Regions from separate parts of the Oceanobacillus sp. FSL K6-3682 genome, predicted to be linked through region 1. Evidence: riboswitches for the same ligand, from Rfam matches in the RefSeq annotation. Region 1 holds a riboswitch; each other region holds the start of a gene.
What was found. Region 1 has a riboswitch for S-adenosylmethionine ahead of MHH51_RS01210 (SDR family NAD(P)-dependent oxidoreductase). Riboswitches for the same ligand answer to the same signal wherever they lie in the genome.
Positions count from the first base shown of each region.

Region 2: it holds a riboswitch for S-adenosylmethionine, as region 1 does, so the genes downstream of both, MHH51_RS10660 (methionine biosynthesis PLP-dependent protein) here and MHH51_RS01210 (SDR family NAD(P)-dependent oxidoreductase) in region 1, are expected to answer to the same signal.
Region 3: it holds a riboswitch for S-adenosylmethionine, as region 1 does, so the genes downstream of both, MHH51_RS08465 (MetQ/NlpA family ABC transporter substrate-binding protein) here and MHH51_RS01210 (SDR family NAD(P)-dependent oxidoreductase) in region 1, are expected to answer to the same signal.
Region 4: it holds a riboswitch for S-adenosylmethionine, as region 1 does, so the genes downstream of both, MHH51_RS04195 (ATP-binding cassette domain-containing protein) here and MHH51_RS01210 (SDR family NAD(P)-dependent oxidoreductase) in region 1, are expected to answer to the same signal.

Region 1 covers NZ_CP150263.1:229,160-233,425, reverse strand. The annotation lists gene MHH51_RS01230 (transposase) at 1-428, opposite strand, end outside; gene MHH51_RS01225 (DUF898 family protein) at 569-907, shown strand; gene MHH51_RS01220 (PspA/IM30 family protein) at 1,033-1,668, opposite strand; gene MHH51_RS01215 (flagellar basal body rod protein) at 1,693-2,046, opposite strand; SAM riboswitch class I at 2,289-2,390, shown strand; gene MHH51_RS01210 (SDR family NAD(P)-dependent oxidoreductase) at 2,490-3,254, shown strand; gene MHH51_RS01205 (Na+/H+ antiporter NhaC family protein) at 3,307-4,266, shown strand, end outside.
Region 2 covers NZ_CP150263.1:2,135,768-2,140,033, forward strand. The annotation lists gene dacB (D-alanyl-D-alanine carboxypeptidase/D-alanyl-D-alanine-endopeptidase) at 1-272, shown strand, start outside; gene spx (transcriptional regulator Spx) at 516-923, shown strand; gene MHH51_RS10660 (methionine biosynthesis PLP-dependent protein) at 1,173-2,279, opposite strand; SAM riboswitch class I at 2,358-2,462, opposite strand; gene MHH51_RS10665 (hypothetical protein) at 2,787-3,638, shown strand; gene MHH51_RS10670 (NAD(P)/FAD-dependent oxidoreductase) at 3,844-4,266, shown strand, end outside.
Region 3 covers NZ_CP150263.1:1,671,463-1,675,728, forward strand. The annotation lists gene MHH51_RS08460 (enoyl-CoA hydratase-related protein) at 1-767, opposite strand, end outside; gene MHH51_RS08465 (MetQ/NlpA family ABC transporter substrate-binding protein) at 939-1,754, opposite strand; SAM riboswitch class I at 1,850-1,960, opposite strand; gene MHH51_RS08470 (glutaminase) at 2,197-3,192, shown strand; gene MHH51_RS08475 (low molecular weight protein-tyrosine-phosphatase) at 3,383-3,853, shown strand; gene MHH51_RS08480 (YtxH domain-containing protein) at 3,867-4,163, shown strand.
Region 4 covers NZ_CP150263.1:816,063-820,328, forward strand. The annotation lists gene MHH51_RS04185 (alpha-hydroxy-acid oxidizing protein) at 1-721, opposite strand, end outside; gene MHH51_RS04190 (methionine ABC transporter permease) at 737-1,399, opposite strand; gene MHH51_RS04195 (ATP-binding cassette domain-containing protein) at 1,401-2,420, opposite strand; SAM riboswitch class I at 2,555-2,650, opposite strand; gene MHH51_RS04200 (pyridoxal phosphate-dependent aminotransferase) at 2,794-3,969, opposite strand.

The sequences.
Region 1 (4,266 bases):
ACGTTTTGTGTAGGTGTATTAATTTGGAATTGAGTTGGTTCTTCTTTTTCTCTAGTATAACTCAAAACGGCGATGGGTTGAATCGGTTTGCGGTGTTTGGCGTAGAGGTAAGAAAAATAGAGATACATTCTTTCGGGGAAATCATCTTCATGAATTGACTGTGCTTCGGTGTGAATATGGAGGATTTTGTCCTGGTGATTCAGCTTTACTTCAGCGAGAATATCTATTTCCTTCCTGCGGCCATTGATGTAGTCCAAGTATACTTCTTGTTCAAGGAATGTCACCTTGGAGAAATCAATATAGGGGTAAAGTTCGGGGAAAAAGCCTTCGATGAACTCCTCAAAAAACTCTTGTATCAGCTTTTTCGTCAGCCGGTCATGCTTCATGTAGTCTGTTTTTTCTTCTAAAATGATGGGCGTTGTAAACAATGGCACACTTCCTTTGTTTGAATTGTCTTTATGTTACCAATATTCCCACGAAAAACCTACTACAATACAATTAAGTATCGATTTCCCTTCTATTTTCTGGTAGAATATACAGCATCATTTACATAGAGAGCAGGGAGTTAATAGTGGAGAATGAGAGAGTAGAAACATTTAAAGGAAGAACCAGCTTCTTTGATGGCGGATTACTTCAATTCATTGGCTGGGTTATTCTTGGGACATTAGTGACGGTCTTTACCCTAGGAATTTGTTATCCGTGGTCAATTACAATGATTTATGGTTGGAGAATAAATCATACAGTTGTTGATGGCAAACGGATGCATTTTTCAGGTTCAGCTGTTGGCCTTTTCGGCAACTGGATCAAATGGTGGCTTTTAACGATTATCACATTAGGTATCTATGGATTCTGGGTGTTTATTAAACTGGAAGATTGGAAAGTACGCCATACTAATTTTATTAATTAATTTTTATACTGCAATTATTTTGGTTTTCAAAATAGGCACTCCCCTCATTACCAATTGGCAATGAGGGGAGTGCTGTTTGAGCTGCTAAGAACACTTTTTAATTTTTTCGCTTCTGTCTATGCGCTCTAGTTTGTTTCCTTTTCATCTAAATTCTTCTCAATTGCTGCAATTTTGTTGTCAAACGTGCTTCGATAGTATGAGCTGTTTACTTTGTACTCCAGGTTTTCAATATACTGCTCCATTTCTGCAAACTTAGAGAATGGTTTTTCTGGTGACTCTTCCGCTACCCGATTAATTTGATGATTCGCTTTTGCGATATTTTCACGTCCCATCAGTTCCATACGGCGCAGGTGCATATCCTTTAAGCGGTGCTTCATCTCTTCGTATTTCTGCTCCAGGTTTTCAAGCTCAGTAATAGCTACTTCTCTGGATGCTTTCATACGATCTGCACGGTTTTGATATTCTTCATGCTCTTTTAGAGCAAATTCATGCATTTCCTCTTCCTGAGCACGATCTGCGATTTGTGCTTGATTTAAGCGTTTATCCGCAAGTTCCTGTGCTTTCATATACTCACGTGTAAACTCTTCTTTTAATTTAAATTGGCGGTCAATCAGCTTTCTTACTTTTTCTTTTTCCTGTTCACTTTGGCGTAAATAATGATTAAGCGCAGCAATTGGATTCTTTTGCTCCTTTCTATCCATCATTGTGTGTAAATCTGCTGAAATCGTATCCTTCATTCGAGTGAAAATATTTGTTGACATAATCAATCTCTCCTTTTATGATTTTTATTTGTTTAACTCCGCCCACTGTTTTTCAAAATTCGTAAATGGGTCATCATCTTCTTTTATTTCGTGGACAACAGAGCTTTCCGGCGTGTTCCAATTTTTATAGATAAGGTAAAGCGCATATGCTGCTGCAACACCTAAAACAGCATAAATATTAGAGAATGTAATGCTCACTACAACTAATCCGAGTATCGCCCAACCTACTTTTGCAGCAGTTGAATCTGTGCTCATAAATTTTTTAAAGCATATATATAGTAGCCATACGCTTAATGCCAGTAATACCATTGGGCCTAAATTTGCTAGAAGGACAAGCACCGCGATCAGTCCTCCGACAAACAACATGAATTTTTTCATTTTGTTTTTCCCCTTTCGTTATCGTATCTTTATCTTATCGGTTTTGGCACTTCCCCGTAATGAGCCTGAGAAATATCTTTGTCTAAGCCTTAAGGTCTATTTGCTTCTAAACTACAGTTAAACAGGATATTCGAAAAGAACAAAATTGGAAAGGTAATTCCACAACAAATATTGACTTTCAAATTTATTTCTTGTATCTTATTACTATTAATTACAAAATTCATATTCTATAAGTATATAATTTCTTATCTAGAGAGGTGGAGGGACTGGCCCTTCGAAGCCTCGGCAGCGGACTATATTAGTACTGTGCCAATTCCAGTAGCATCAAAGCTTAGAGATAGGAAGAGAAAAATAATTTATTTCATTTTTACCTCTTCTTTTGATTTAAGAAGGGGTTTTTGTTTTGCTTTTTATTCCAGCAATGAAGGGAAGGAATGTTCGTGATGTACACAATGGATTTAACAGGTAAGGTTGCGATTGTAACTGGTGGAGCTAACGGAATTGGCAAGGCAATTGTAGAGGCACTTCTGGATTGCGGGGCAAAGGTTGCTGTAGCTGACAAAATAGATGCGCCTGCAAATGCAGCAGCTAATGTTTTATATATTGCCACCGATGTATCAAAAAGTGATCAGGTAGACAATATGGTCAAGCATGTGACAGATCATTTTGGCAGATTAGATATCTTAGTAAATAATGCTGGAATTTCTACAATGGATTATTTTGTTGATATAAAGGAAAATGATTGGGATAAAACAATGGATGTTAATGCAAAAGGAGTCTACCTCTGTATGCAGGCGGCGGCTAATGCCCTTAAACAGCAGGGAGAAGGCGGAAAAATTATCAATATTTCTTCACAGGCCGGCAAAAACGGATACCGGCTTATGGGGAGCTATGTCGCTTCAAAGCATGCTGTTCTTGGTATGACCAAGGTTGCTGCTCTAGAGCTGGCTAAGGATAAAATCAATGTGAACGCCGTCTGCCCAGGTATCGTTGAAACAGATATGAAGAGGACAGAAAGAACGATTGGCTGTGAGCTTCGAAAAGTTAATGCGGAGGCAATTGAACTCGAGGATAATTCTCAGGTCCCTTTAGGAAGAACAGGGGTTCCACAGGATATTGCAAATGTTGTTATCTTTTTGGCATCCACTTATTCGGATTATATGACAGGGCAAGGAGTAAATGTTACCGGCGGTATGACCATGAACTAATCGTTTTTTATATTCCATTATCTTAAACAGATAAAAAATCAGGAGGATTTCAATGGGTAATCAAGAAAATAAAGGAAGCTTATTGGCGCTTTTACCATTACTTATTTTTGTACTTTTATTTATTGGCACTGGATTAATCACAGGCGACTTTTCCAACATGCCAATTAATGTTGCTATCATTATTGCATCAGCTGCGGCACTAGCAATGAATCGAAAAGAAAAACTTACTGCAAAGCTGGAGATATTCACCAAAGGTGCAGGACATCCAAATATCATGTTAATGGTAGTTATTTTTATTTTGGCTGGGGCATTTGCCCAGACCGCTTCAGAAATGGGTGCCGTTGAATCAACAGTTAATATGGGACTGTCGTTCATTCCAAGTAATTATTTGATGGTCGGCCTGTTTATTGTCGGTTGTTTTATCTCTCTTTCCATGGGGACTTCTATGGGAACTGTTGCTGCACTTACCCCTATCGGCATAGGTATTGCTGAGCAAACCGGCATTCCACTGGCACTAGCAATGGGGACAGTAATCAGTGGAGCAATGTTCGGAGACAATTTATCTATGATTTCAGATACAACCATCGCTGCTGTACGGACACAGCATACAAAAATGAGTGATAAATTTAAGACAAACTTTTTTATTATTTTACCGGGAGCAATAGTTACATCTATTATTCTTTGGTTTATCACTCGTGGGAGCTCCGTTGAATTAACTGGTGAATATCCTTATGAATTTATTCAAGTTTTGCCTTATATTGCTGTATTAGTTTGTGCGCTTATCGGAATCAATGTACTCATTGTTCTATTCGGAGGAACTATTCTAGCCGGTATTATTGGATTGCTCAATGGTTCTTTTACCGGAACGGGACTTATCCAAGCCGTTTCTCAAGGGGTCTTAAACATGCAGGATATTGCACTAGTTGCTATTTTCATTGGCGGAATGATTGGCATCATCCAATATAATGGTGGTATTCAGTGGCTGCTCAATACTGTAACCAGCAGAATAAGA
Region 2 (4,266 bases), 1.9 Mb from region 1:
GGTTCCCTGAATTTTTAAAGAGTTTACCGATAGCGGGAGAAGAAGATAAAATGGTCGGCGGTACATTACGGAAGCGGATGAAAGGATTAGAAGTTCGGGCGAAAACAGGAACGATTGAAGGGACCAGCACACTTTCCGGCTACTTAACAAACGTGAATGGAGAGCGGCTTATTTTTTCCGTATTATTTAATCATTTGTTAGATGAGGATAAAGGGAAAGAGCTGGAGGATGAATTAATAGCATTGTTGGCTGTAATAGAAAATTGGTCTTAAGGTAAAGGTATTGATAAATCAGGGGTTTAGGCAAATAACCGGCTTGAAAAATTGTATACTTTATATAAATTAAGCTTCATTTTATGTTTTTTTCATGGCCTTACCATAGTTTTACCACATTTCCATGCTAAAGTTGTAGCTAAGATAGATTAATGAAATGAAAAAAGCTAAAAAAAGTTGTCATTTCAAACATTATCATTTTGATTCTTGTAATGGATATGTCAAATAATAAGGAGAATGGATATGACAGTGCATATTTACGGAGTATCTTGCTCATCTACAAGAAAAGCGAGACAATGGTTTCGCAAACATGGGATTGCATATAAAGAACGTAATATTTTACACCAACCGTTGACTATTGAAGAATTGAAAAATATTTTACAAATGACTGTAGAAGGTACGGATGAGATTCTTTCAACCCGTTCTAAAATTTACAAAGAACTAAATTTGAATGTAGAGGAGCTTCCTTTACAAACCTTACTAAAATTAATCCATAAGTATCCGAGACTGCTGAAAAGTCCGATTCTGGTTGATGAAAAGAGATTCCAGGTCGGTTATCACGAGGAGGATATTCGTCAATTTTTACCTAGGAAAACACGGCAGCTTCAATGGTTACAATGGAAGGTAGATTTAGGATTGATAAAAGGTTAAATAAACCTTAAATAAACCTTAAATATCAGAATATACTATGGAATTGCGTAAGTTTTAAAGCTTTGAACAGAGTATGAAAGAGAATAGGTTTACTTTATAAAGAAAAATACGGGGCAGCCTCATATTGAGGTTGCCTCATTTTTGTAAATTTTTATCACAATGTAACACTCTTTGCCATTGTGGGTAATTAAATCGTCAGCTCGATTTCCTGGGAGAAGAGCCGGGACTTTTTTGAGTAAAGTTTTGTTTTTATTTTTTTTCGTCATCCTGCAATGCTTGTTCAATATCTGCTATCAAATCCCCGGCATCTTCAATTCCCACCGAGAAACGAAGAAGATCATTACCAATTCCCCGGCTGTTTCTTTCTTCTTCCGGCATATCAGCGTGTGTTTGTGTAGTGGGATAGGTAATAAAGCTTTCTACACCGCCCAGACTTTCGGCAAATACAATTAAGTTTAGATTAGCTAAAAAGGACCTTACCTGATCGGCATCTGCTAAACAAAAAGAAAGCATACCGCCTTTATTAGGATAATAAACCCGGCGGATTGCCGGATGCTTTTGCAAGTAATCCGCAACTTTCTGTGCATTTTCCTCATGACGCTGCATGCGAAGTGCAAGTGTTTTTAACCCTCTGACAAGAAGCCAGCAGTCTGATGCAGATAATGTTGCGCCGGAAGCGTTATGCATTTCAAATATTTTTTCAGACAGAGCTGGACTTTTTGTAACCACAATACCTGCCAGTACATCGTTATGACCGCCGATATATTTTGTTGCGCTATGAACAACAATATCTGCACCCAGTGTAATAGGCTGCTGCAGATAAGGGGTCAAAAATGTATTATCGACAATTAGCAGCAAATTATGTTTTTTTGCCAGTTTTGAGTATTTTTCAATATCTACTTCTTGCAGTAAAGGATTTGTTGGCGTCTCTAAAAATATCGCTTTCGTATTTTCGTTAATACATCGTTCTGTTTTCGAGATATCTTGACATTCATCATAGGTTACAGAAATATTATATGCTTTTTCAAAATGATCAAAAATTCGATAAGTACCACCATAAATATCTTTTGTTGCAATAAGATGATCGCCATGACGAAAAAGGGAGGAGAGGATTAATTGAATAGCAGCCATCCCTGAACTGCAGGCAAAAGAAGCATCCCCTTCTTCCAGTTTTGCAAATCCATCCTCTAATACGGACCTTGTTGGATTTTTGGTACGGGAATAATCATAACCGGTAGAATGACCGATGCCTTGATGCTGATATGCTGTTGACATATAAATAGGCGGATTTATTGCTCCTGTACGTTCATCTGTTTTGTTACCTAGCTGTACTAACGCAGTTTCTAATTTTTTCATCTTTCATTCAGCCTCCTTAGAAATAAAAAAACCTTCTTATTTTAGGAATAAGAAGGGTATAACATCCGTATCATACGCTTCTTATCTTTAAAGGGATAGACCCTTCTGGAATTAGCACCTTGCTATGACAAGCTGGTTGCTGAGACATCATCGGGCCAGTCCCTCCGTCTCTCTGGATAAGAATTAAAATTTTATTCATTTATAATTACGTTTACTGTACAAGAGCCAGGAAAAAAAATCAAGTTTTATTTTGGAGAATATTCAAAAGCAGACTTCAGTCATACCAAGCTTTTACTCTATAGAATAATGAAGAGCAGGAAATAAGAATTCAAAAAAACGCGAAAAGTATTTGAAAAGGTATGAGATGAAGATTACAATAGTAGTGTTAGTATTTATTTGAATAATGTATTGCAAATTAGACACTCAATTAAAAAGATTATGAAGGTCTGAAATAAAAAGGGTGAAAAAGCAACAGTATGAAAATATATTAAAAAAGGAAGAAGATATATGCGTAAAAAAAAGCTATTATTGGTTAACATTTGTATGTTAACAGGATGTATCATTATCGTCGGTATCGGGATTTATAATGAAAATCGCTCCACACAATACCAGATGGAGCTGAATACCCGGGTCGGAGAAGCTGCAAATGGACAAACTGGCGAAAGTGTAGAGCTTTTTACAACTTCATGGGAGAATAAATTGTTATCAAATAATCAGCAAATTTATCAGACTGTCGATTTAAATAATCATCATAATTCTCAAGATGATGAAGTAGAGGTACAGGAAGATACAAACACGGCTCAAGAAACAGAAATTCAGGACGAAGCTTATGCAGTACAAGAAACAGAAGTGAAAAGTGAAACTTATTCAACTTCTGAGGAAGAACCTTCTTCCCAAATAACAAAAGGTGAAAGCAATCAAGCACAAACTGAAGAGAAAGAGCAAAGTAATAATTATTCCAATGAAAGAAACACTGCCGGTGGTGAAGCGAATAATTCAAAGGAAAAAACAGAAGCAGATCGTTATCAAAGCTCATCAGCATCTGGCAGCAAGATACACTCTGATGAAAATAAAAAGCCTTCTGATTCTAGTGGCTCTAAATCCGAAGATACAGAAGATACTGTAAAAGAAAATAATAATCCACCAGAAAATACAGAGGACAATCCAGACAAAGATAGCGACAAAGAAGAAGGCACAGGAGGTAAAGAACCTGAGCCGGGAAAAGATGAAGAAGATTTAGATGAAGAGGACAATGAAGAAGTAAATGAAGATACAGAAGATACTTCTGATCAGGAACCGGATAATGATGAATCTAAAGATGATGACAACAAGAGCGTAGCAACGGTTTACTCTGAGTAAATAATTATATACTATGTTTTTTTTAAATCTGAATATAATCGAAAACAAAAAAAGACAAAAAGAGATTTTTTAAAGAAATTACAATGAATATTAGCCTATTTCAACAAAATTTGATATTATATTAATTGCAGTAACTATTTATATGGATAGTTCGTTATTACATTAAATTTGATTTATGGAAGATAGAAAGGAAGGAAGATGAATTATGAGTAAACCAAAAGTAGTTGTGCTTGGTGCAGGCTATGCCGGATTAGTTGCCACAAGACGTTTAACTCAACAGCTGTCTCCTGAAGAAGCTGAAATTGTTTTAATTAACAAACATAATTATCACTATGAAAGTACATGGTTACATGAGGTTGCAGCGGGTACTATTAACCCGAATCAGGCACGTTTTATGCTTACAGATGTTGTTAACCCTAAGCGTGTCCGTCTAATTTACGATACAGTAACAGAAGTGAAACGCGAAGATAAACGTGTTGTTCTTGAAAACAGCGAAGTAGCTTATGATTATCTTGTATTTGCTTTAGGGTTTGTTTCTAATACATTTGGCATTCCAGGAATGGAAGAGCATGCATATGCGATTACTGACATAGATTCCAGCCGTTTGATCGCTGAACATATCGAATAT
Region 3 (4,266 bases), 1.4 Mb from region 1:
TCTGGTTTCCGTTTTTCTAAAAAAGCCTGAATGCCTTCTGTGTAATCATTTGAGCTGTAAGAGTCTAAGACAAGATTTGCGATATCTTCTGTTTCCTGATTTTCACCATCAATAATTGCCTGGATGACCTGTTTAATTCCTGCATTGGCAACAGGGGATTTTTGAAGCACGCGTTTTACAAATTTATTAACATCCTGCTCGATTTCATCAGGTTTACAGATAAAATCGACAAGGCCGATTTCTTTGCCTTTTTCTGCCGTAATTAATTCTGCTGTATAAAGTAATTTCTTCGCTTGTGATGGTCCAACCAGATTAAATAGACGTTTGGTGCTTGTCAGATTGTAAATAATTCCAATATTGGCTGCTGTAATGCCAAGCTTGCTTCCTTGCGTTGCAAAGCGAAAATCACATGAATTAGCCAGTTCGAGTCCTCCACCGATGGCAAGTGTTTGAATTAATGCTGCTGTCGGTCTGGGAAAGCGATAGAGCTTTTCAATAGCCCCAAGTGCAAAATCGTTATATGCTTTCGCTTTTTCAGCATGAAGGCGGACTTCCAGAAATTCAGAAATATCTGCGCCGGCAGAAAACGCAGTATCATCAACACCTCGAAGGATAAGGAACTTCACTGTTTGATCTTCTTTTAATTCATCTAATAAATCCTCAAGGTGACGGAACATCTCCAGAGAGAAGCAGTTCTTTTTTTCTGGCCGATTAATGACAATGGTTGCAATGGAGCCATTTCTTTCGATATAAAGATAATTAGACATACAAGATAAATCCCTTCGCAAATATTATTTTTGTCAGTATCCAGATATGTATTGATAGAGGTAATGTGAAACTTTATTTGGGGGGAAGTTATTTTTCATCCCCCGCTTAAAATGGGTATAACTTCTTTTTTCTTGAAGTAAGAGTCATACAGCTAGTTGTTAATAGATATTTTAATCCTCCCAGCCGGGGATAATGGAGCCTTCAAATTCTTCTTCAATAAATGCTTTTACTTTATCAGACTGATAAGCATTAACCAGTGTTTCTACGACTGGATCATCTTGATTCTCCGCACGGACCACAATGTAGTTTACATATGGAGAGTTTGTGGATTCCAATAAGATAGCATCATCTTTTGGACTGATTCCGGCCCCTAAAGCAAAGTTCGTATTAATCGCAGCAGCGTCTACTTCACTTAATTGGTTAGGAATCTGTGCAGCGTCTAATTCTACAAATTCCAGCTCGAGCGGATTATCAACAACATCATGAATAGATGCAGTTTCTTTGTTTTCTTCATCCAGTGTAATTAGGCCTGCTTCTTCTAAAATAAATAGAGATCTGCTTCCATTAGACGGATCATTAGGAAGCCCGAATGTTGCGCCTTGAGGGAGATCATCAATATTATCATATGTTTCTGAGTAAACCCCCATTGGATTTAAAATAGTTTCTCCGACTGGTACTAAATCTGTATCATGGTCTTCATTGAATTCATCTAAAAATGGTTTATGCTGATAGCTGTTTGCATCCAAATCACCTTCAGCTAACGTTGTATTTGGCAGTACATAATCAGAGAATACTTTTATTTCTATCTCAAGACCGTCTTCTGCAGCTACCTCTGCAGCAGCTTCTAAAATTTGTTCCTGCGGCCCGGCAGTAACACCGACAACAAGCTTATCTTCACTGAGTGCTTCAGCATTTTCCGCGTTATTGCCGCAGGCAGCAAGTATTCCGAATAATAAAATAACAAATAATAATGCTAATTTCTTCATGTTTTTCCACCTCATATTCGTTTTTAAATAAAAAAAGAAAGCCTCTCTTACTTTGAATTAAAGAAAGAGAGGCTTGTCCAATGTACAAATTTCCTCTCTCATCTTCCAAAACGTATCGTTTTGCAGGATTTAGCACCTTTTTATGCATAAACATAAAAGGTTGCCGAGCTTCAACGGGCCAGTCCCTCAGCTACTCTTGATAAGAGATATATGGATTCAATTTTATTATTAAGTAATAACTTAATCTAAATTCTCATTTAAGTCAATACTTTTTTAATTATTATAATTTTATTTGTTTTTAAATAGTATTATTTCTTTTTAAGACACAAATAATTAATATTAAATATGTTAATGGGTAAATAATTGTTATATGGGGTATAGTTCAAATAAGGATATTCATGAATTTATCTGTACAATTATAATAGAAGCGGGGTGTCAATACATGGTACAAGGATATGTAAATTTAAATACTGAAAAAAATAAACAGTGGCTCCAGGAATATGTAGATAATTGGGTGACCTTTTTTAAGAAACAAACAGACACTGGGAAGGTTGCTGATTACATACCGAAATTAGAGGAAGCAGACCCTGATGCTTTAGGTATTACAATTATTGGTAAGGGAGGAATGCAGATCCGTTCAGGAGATTTAAATCACTCCTTCTCCATTCAAAGTATATCCAAGGTTTTAAGTTTTATTGTTGCATGTATTGATAGGGGAATAACTTATATCTTGCAGCGTGTAGATGTAGAGCCGACTGGAGAAGCATTTAATTCCATTATGCATTTGCAGATTAACAATCCGAAGCGCCCTTTTAATCCTTTGGTAAATTCAGGAGCGATTACAGTATCTTCTTTATTAAATGGAAATACATCAGATGAGAAGCTGGAGCCACTATTTAACTTAATGGAAAAAATAATTGGCTACAGACCTGAAATAGATGTAGATGTTTATGTCTCTGAACGAGATACATCGATGCGTAATCGAGCTATCGGTTATTATTTGCTGGAAGAGGGATATTTGGAATCGGATTTAGGGGTAACATTGGAAACTTATTTTAAACAATGCTCTATTAATATTACAACCGATGACTTGGCCCGTATTGGCCTGGTTCTTTCAAACGATGGGATTCATCCTGATACAGAAGAAATAATTATTCCTAAGAACGTAGCTCGAATTGCCAAATCTCTGATGTTAACATGTGGTATGTATGATGCTTCCGGGAAATTTGCCTCCTATGTCGGAATTCCAGCAAAAAGTGGTGTTTCTGGCGGTATTTTAGCAGTTGTACCGCCAAGGGTCCGTAATAATGATTTGCCATTTTTAGATGGCTGCGGTATTGGTGTGTTTGGGCCGGCGTTGGATAAGCAGGGAAATAGTGTTGCAGGAATTAAATTGCTCCGTCATATTGCAAACAGCTGGGATATGAGCGTATTTTAAAGGCTGTATCTTTTCGACAAAAATGGAAGCAGGATAACAACTTTCTACAATTAACTCTTTGCTTATCGGTCTAAGTTGCTTATAATAGAGTTACAGCAAAACACCCTAAACTTATTGTATACCGTTTAGGGTGTTAATTGGGAAGAGCTTATTTTTTAAGCCAACGCGAGATGAATGGGGTGAAAAACGATTGGTACGTGTATTATTTGTTTGTTTAGGTAATATTTGCCGTTCCCCTATGGCAGAAGCGATATTCAGGGATCTTGTAAAGAAAGAGCAGCTGGTAGATAGCGTGCAGGTTGATTCTTGCGGGACAGGAGATTGGCATCTCGGACAATCACCCCACCCGGGAACAAAGGAAATACTTGACCAGCAGGGCATTTCCTATGATGGAATGGAATCAAGACTGCTTACAGCAGATGATTTTAATCAATTTGATTACCTGGTTGCAATGGATCAGAATAATTATAATACGCTTATCGGGTCTAACCACCATGAGGGAACAGCGATTGTGAAATTAATGGAGTTTGTGGAGGACATAGAAGAAGATGATATTCCTGATCCATATTACACAGGAGATTTCGGACAGACGTATCGGTTAGTTTCAGATGGCTGTTACGGATTACTTCAATTTTTAAAAGAAAAGCATCATTTAAATTAAAGGAGAGATAATAATGGGAAAACGTAAAATTATTTTAGGTGTCGTTGCAGGAGCAGTTATTGGAGGAGCAGCATCATTATTTGATAAAGAAGCACGCAGTTATGCATGCGGAAAAGTAAAAGATATGAAAGCTGCATCATCTTATTATATCAGCAATCCTTCCGAAGCAATTCAAGGCCTGCAAAAAACAGTGGATAAGGTGAATCATGTTTTTGAAAGTGGATCTTCTAATGCTATGAACGCTTTAGAGCAAGTGGAGCAAACACTAGATAAAGTTACGAATAAATATTCAGGTAAAGCAATAGATTAATACAGGATGTTCAAAAGTAAGGGTTGATGGAAGGATAAGAATGTAAAAAAATAAAATGTTACCTTTATTTCGTATTGAGATAAAGATTTTAACATCTCCCTTC
Region 4 (4,266 bases), 590 kb from region 1:
GTAACTCTGCTATGTTGTCCCAGTGAAGATGTGGATGATGCAGATTCTCGATAATTGAATCAATTTCATTCTGGCCTTCTTTCAGTCCTTTTTGAAAAGCTGGATCCTGTACATAGTTGGCTTTTCCATACCCTTTTTTCAAGGGAGAATATTGATAGCGCATATCATCTTCCCGCCATCCAAGCATTACTGTATCCACAGTTACTACAATCGCTTCATAGCCTGCTTTTTCTGCCCGTTCTGCCATGCTGTAGGAAATAGCATCATTACTTGACCAATATAATTGAAACCATTTTGGTCCTTCAGGCACAGCCTCTGAGACCTCTTCGATAGACCTGGCAGTAACGGTGCTTTGAATATATGGAATATTCATAGAGGCAGCCACATTTGCAATGGCAAAGTCGGGCTCCTCATGGACCATTTTTAAATGGCCGATGGGAGCCACCATAAATGGAAAAGCATATTCTTTTCCAAGAATACGAATAGATGTGTCCACCTGAGATACATTACTTAAACATCTTGGAATAATGGAATATTGCTCAAAGGCCGCTCTATTTTTTCTTAATGTTTCCTCACCGCCGGCGCCGGAGCGGATGTGACCAAACACTTCTTCAGGTAAGGTATGCTTTGCTGCAGCTTCAAGCTGTTCGGGTCCGATAGGAAAGGAATCCTGTATAGTTATATGCTCTAGAAAAGAGCCTTTTTGCGATGATACTGACATATTTTTTACCTCCGTTTAATCTTTTTTCATCCGCGCCGCAAGCCGGTTTCCGATAGATTGGATACCTTGGACGATAATAATCAGGAGAATAACAGTGACATACATCACATCTGTTTCATAACGCAGATGTCCAAATCTGTATGCAAGGTCACCTAAGCCCCCGGCACCAACAAGGCCTGCCATAGCTGTTGCCCCGATAAGACTGATTGTTGCAATGGTTAAAGCCAGTACAATTGCCGGTCTGGCTTCACGAAGCATAACATTCCAAATGATGTGATGTGTTTTTACCCCCATTGCACGGTATGCTTCAATAACACCTTGGTTTACCTCCAGCAAGGAAGATTCAATAAGTCTGGCTATATATGGAGCAGCATTAACAACGAGTGGTACAATAGCTCCTTCCACACCAATAGAGGTGCCTACTACGAATTTGGTGAATGGAAGCATAAAAAATAAAAGAATAATAAACGGAATCGAACGAATGACATTTATTAGTAAATTAAAAAACTGATAGACAAATTTATTTTGCAAGGGTTGCCCGGGACGTGTCAAAATTAAGATGATGGCTAAAATGATACCTATAAGTACTGAGAAAGCAAGAGAAATAGCAACCATTAGAAATGTATCTTTTATTGCTTCGTAAAATATTGGCAGCCATTGATCAATAAATGATTGCATATTAGTTTACCCCCAATTCTTCTATCTCTACGCCTTGTTCCTGCAAGAAAGAGAGTGATTGTTCTACTTGATGATCATTACCAATCAAATGAACGACGATATTACCGACAATTCCATTTTTTAATTCGATAATATTTGCTGTCAGAATATTTGGCTCTACATAAAATTGCTGTGTAACCTTGGATAACAGCGGCTGTCCTGTATTTTCGCCCAGGAAGGTCAGACGAACAACTTTTCCTTCCAGCTTCAATTCATTAACCAGACGGTCAGATAATTTCCGCTGTGAAATTGTATTGAGGAATTTTTTTGTTGTCGGTTGTTTTGGCTTTGTAAATAATTCAATCGTAGACCCTTGTTCAATAAGATTTCCATTTTCAATAACATATACATAATCACATATTTTTTGAATAACGTTCATTTCATGCGTGATTAATAGAATTGTAATCCCGAGCTCTGCATTAATTTTTAGTAATAGCTCGAGAATGGAATTGGTTGTTTCGGGGTCTAATGCGCTGGTTGCTTCATCACTCAGGAGCACCTGTGGTTCCTGAGAAAGTGCTCTTGCAATAGCTACACGCTGCTTCTGACCACCGGAAAGCTGAGCAGGGTAAGAATCTTTTTTCTCAACTAAATCAACAATTTCAAGGTATTTAACAACTCGTTCAGCAATCTTTGATTTCGGTACGCCGAGTAATTTTAAAGGGATTGCAATATTGTCGTAGACGGTAGCTGTTTTTAATAAATTAAAATGCTGAAAAATCATGCCGACTTTTTGTCTTGTTTGCCGAAGCTTTTCTTTTGATAGTTTTGTTAAATCAATTCCGTCAATCCATACCTTTCCCTTAGATGGCGTTTCCAGTAAATTGACACAGCGTATTAATGTACTTTTTCCTGCACCACTATAGCCGATCACGCCATGGATTTCTCCTTTATTGACAGAAATCGTTACATTGTCTAATGCAGTAACATCTTTTCCTTTTTTGGACGGAAAAATTTTTGTGACATTCTCTAACTTAATCATTGATGTTCTTCCTGCCTTTCTATTTTTAAGCGGGGGGATGTTATCATCTGTGCGCTTTAATATAATATCTGCACAATTCATAAAAAGAGCCTCTCTGTTGAAAGAGAGGCCCGAAAATATGGTCTTATTTTCTGCTCTCATCTTTCAAGACGAATGTCTTGCTGGAATTAGCACCTTTTTAAGGTTGCCGAGCTTCAACGGGCCAGTCCCTCAGCTACTCTGGATAAGAGATATATTATTTATAGAGGATGTTCAAGAAGTCCCTGAGGTAAAGCGGTCAATCTCATCTGTGACATAGCTTTTTCAGTGGCATTTTTTGAACTCGCAATTATAGAATTGTATTATTTAAAAATAGCCTATTTTATATGTTTCGTCAATGCTTATTTTGAAATAAGTCAAGTTTTTCAATACGGCAAATTGCTTCACGAATACGCTCGTCCTCGACAAGTAATCCGACACGTATATAACCTTCCCCGGTTTTCCCAAAACCATTACCTGCTGCAACGGCTACATTTGCTTCCTTTAATAAATAATCCGCAAATTCTTCACTTGTAAATGCTGCCGGCACTGGAAGCCAGGCAAAGAAGGAGCCTTTTGGAGCTGTTACATCCCAGCCGATGCGTTTGCATTCTTCCAGTAAAACATTTCTGCGCTGTTCATAAAGCTTTACAAGAGAGGTAACGCAGCTTTGGTCACCTGATAATGCTTCGGCAGCAGCCTTTTGGATAGCTGGAAAAAGGCTGACAAATAAATGATCCTGCAGAATATTGATAGCTTCAATCATATCTTTATTTCCGGCAGCAAACCCGACGCGCCAGCCTGCCATATTATATGTTTTGGAGAGGGTATATAGCTCAACGCCAACATCTTTTGCGCCTTCTGTTTGCAGGAAGCTCACCGGCTGATAATCGTCAAACCCGATTGCGCCATATGCAAAATCATGGATGATTCCAATATCATTTTTCTGCGCTAATGCAATGGTATCTTCAAAAAATTCCTTTGTTGCAACTGCTCCGGTCGGGTTATTCGGATAGTTGAGATATAATAGCTTAGCAAGTTTTTTCTGTTCATCTGTTAAGGCAGTATAGTCCGGTAAAAAATCGTTTTCTTCTAATAACGGAAAGGTGTCATAAGTAACATCTGCTAATGGTACACTGGACAGATAATCCGGGTATCCTGGATCAGGTAAGAGCATTAATTCACCCTGATCCATTAGAGCTAAAGGAAGTTCTACTAAGCCGATTTTACTGCCAAATAAAATAGCAATTTCTGAAGCGGGATCTAGATCAACATCATATTCTCTTTTATAAAACTGTGCTGCAGCCAGCTTTAATTCATCTGTACCACGGAAAGGAGAGTATTTATGTGTAACAGGATTTTCAACACTTTCCTGAAGGGCGCGGATAATATGCGGTGGCGTAGGCTGATCTGGATTTCCTTGACCTAAGTTAATAATATCTCTTCCTTCTGCTATTGCAGCAGCTACTTTACCTGCAAGTGCAGCAAAGAATTGGGAAGGAAGCTGTTCTACACGACGGGATAATTTCATAATCTATCGACCTCTTTATACTATAATTTGTAAATGTTTTCTCAGTCTACCTGGCAGAGGATTTCCTGACTGAATGAATTTTCACTTTATAATTATATATAATAGTATAAGTTTGCAGAGAGATTGTCTATCAAAAAAAGATAAGGTGCTGGTAGATGTTTTTGGGATTTTTTTCCAAATAAACTATTTCACCCTGCTTTCCATTGCATTTCATATTTGAAAGTAGTAACATAGAAATCGTGTCAAATTATGTTAAATAATTAGATAATTCCAAGAATTATAGGTTTGGAAATAGGA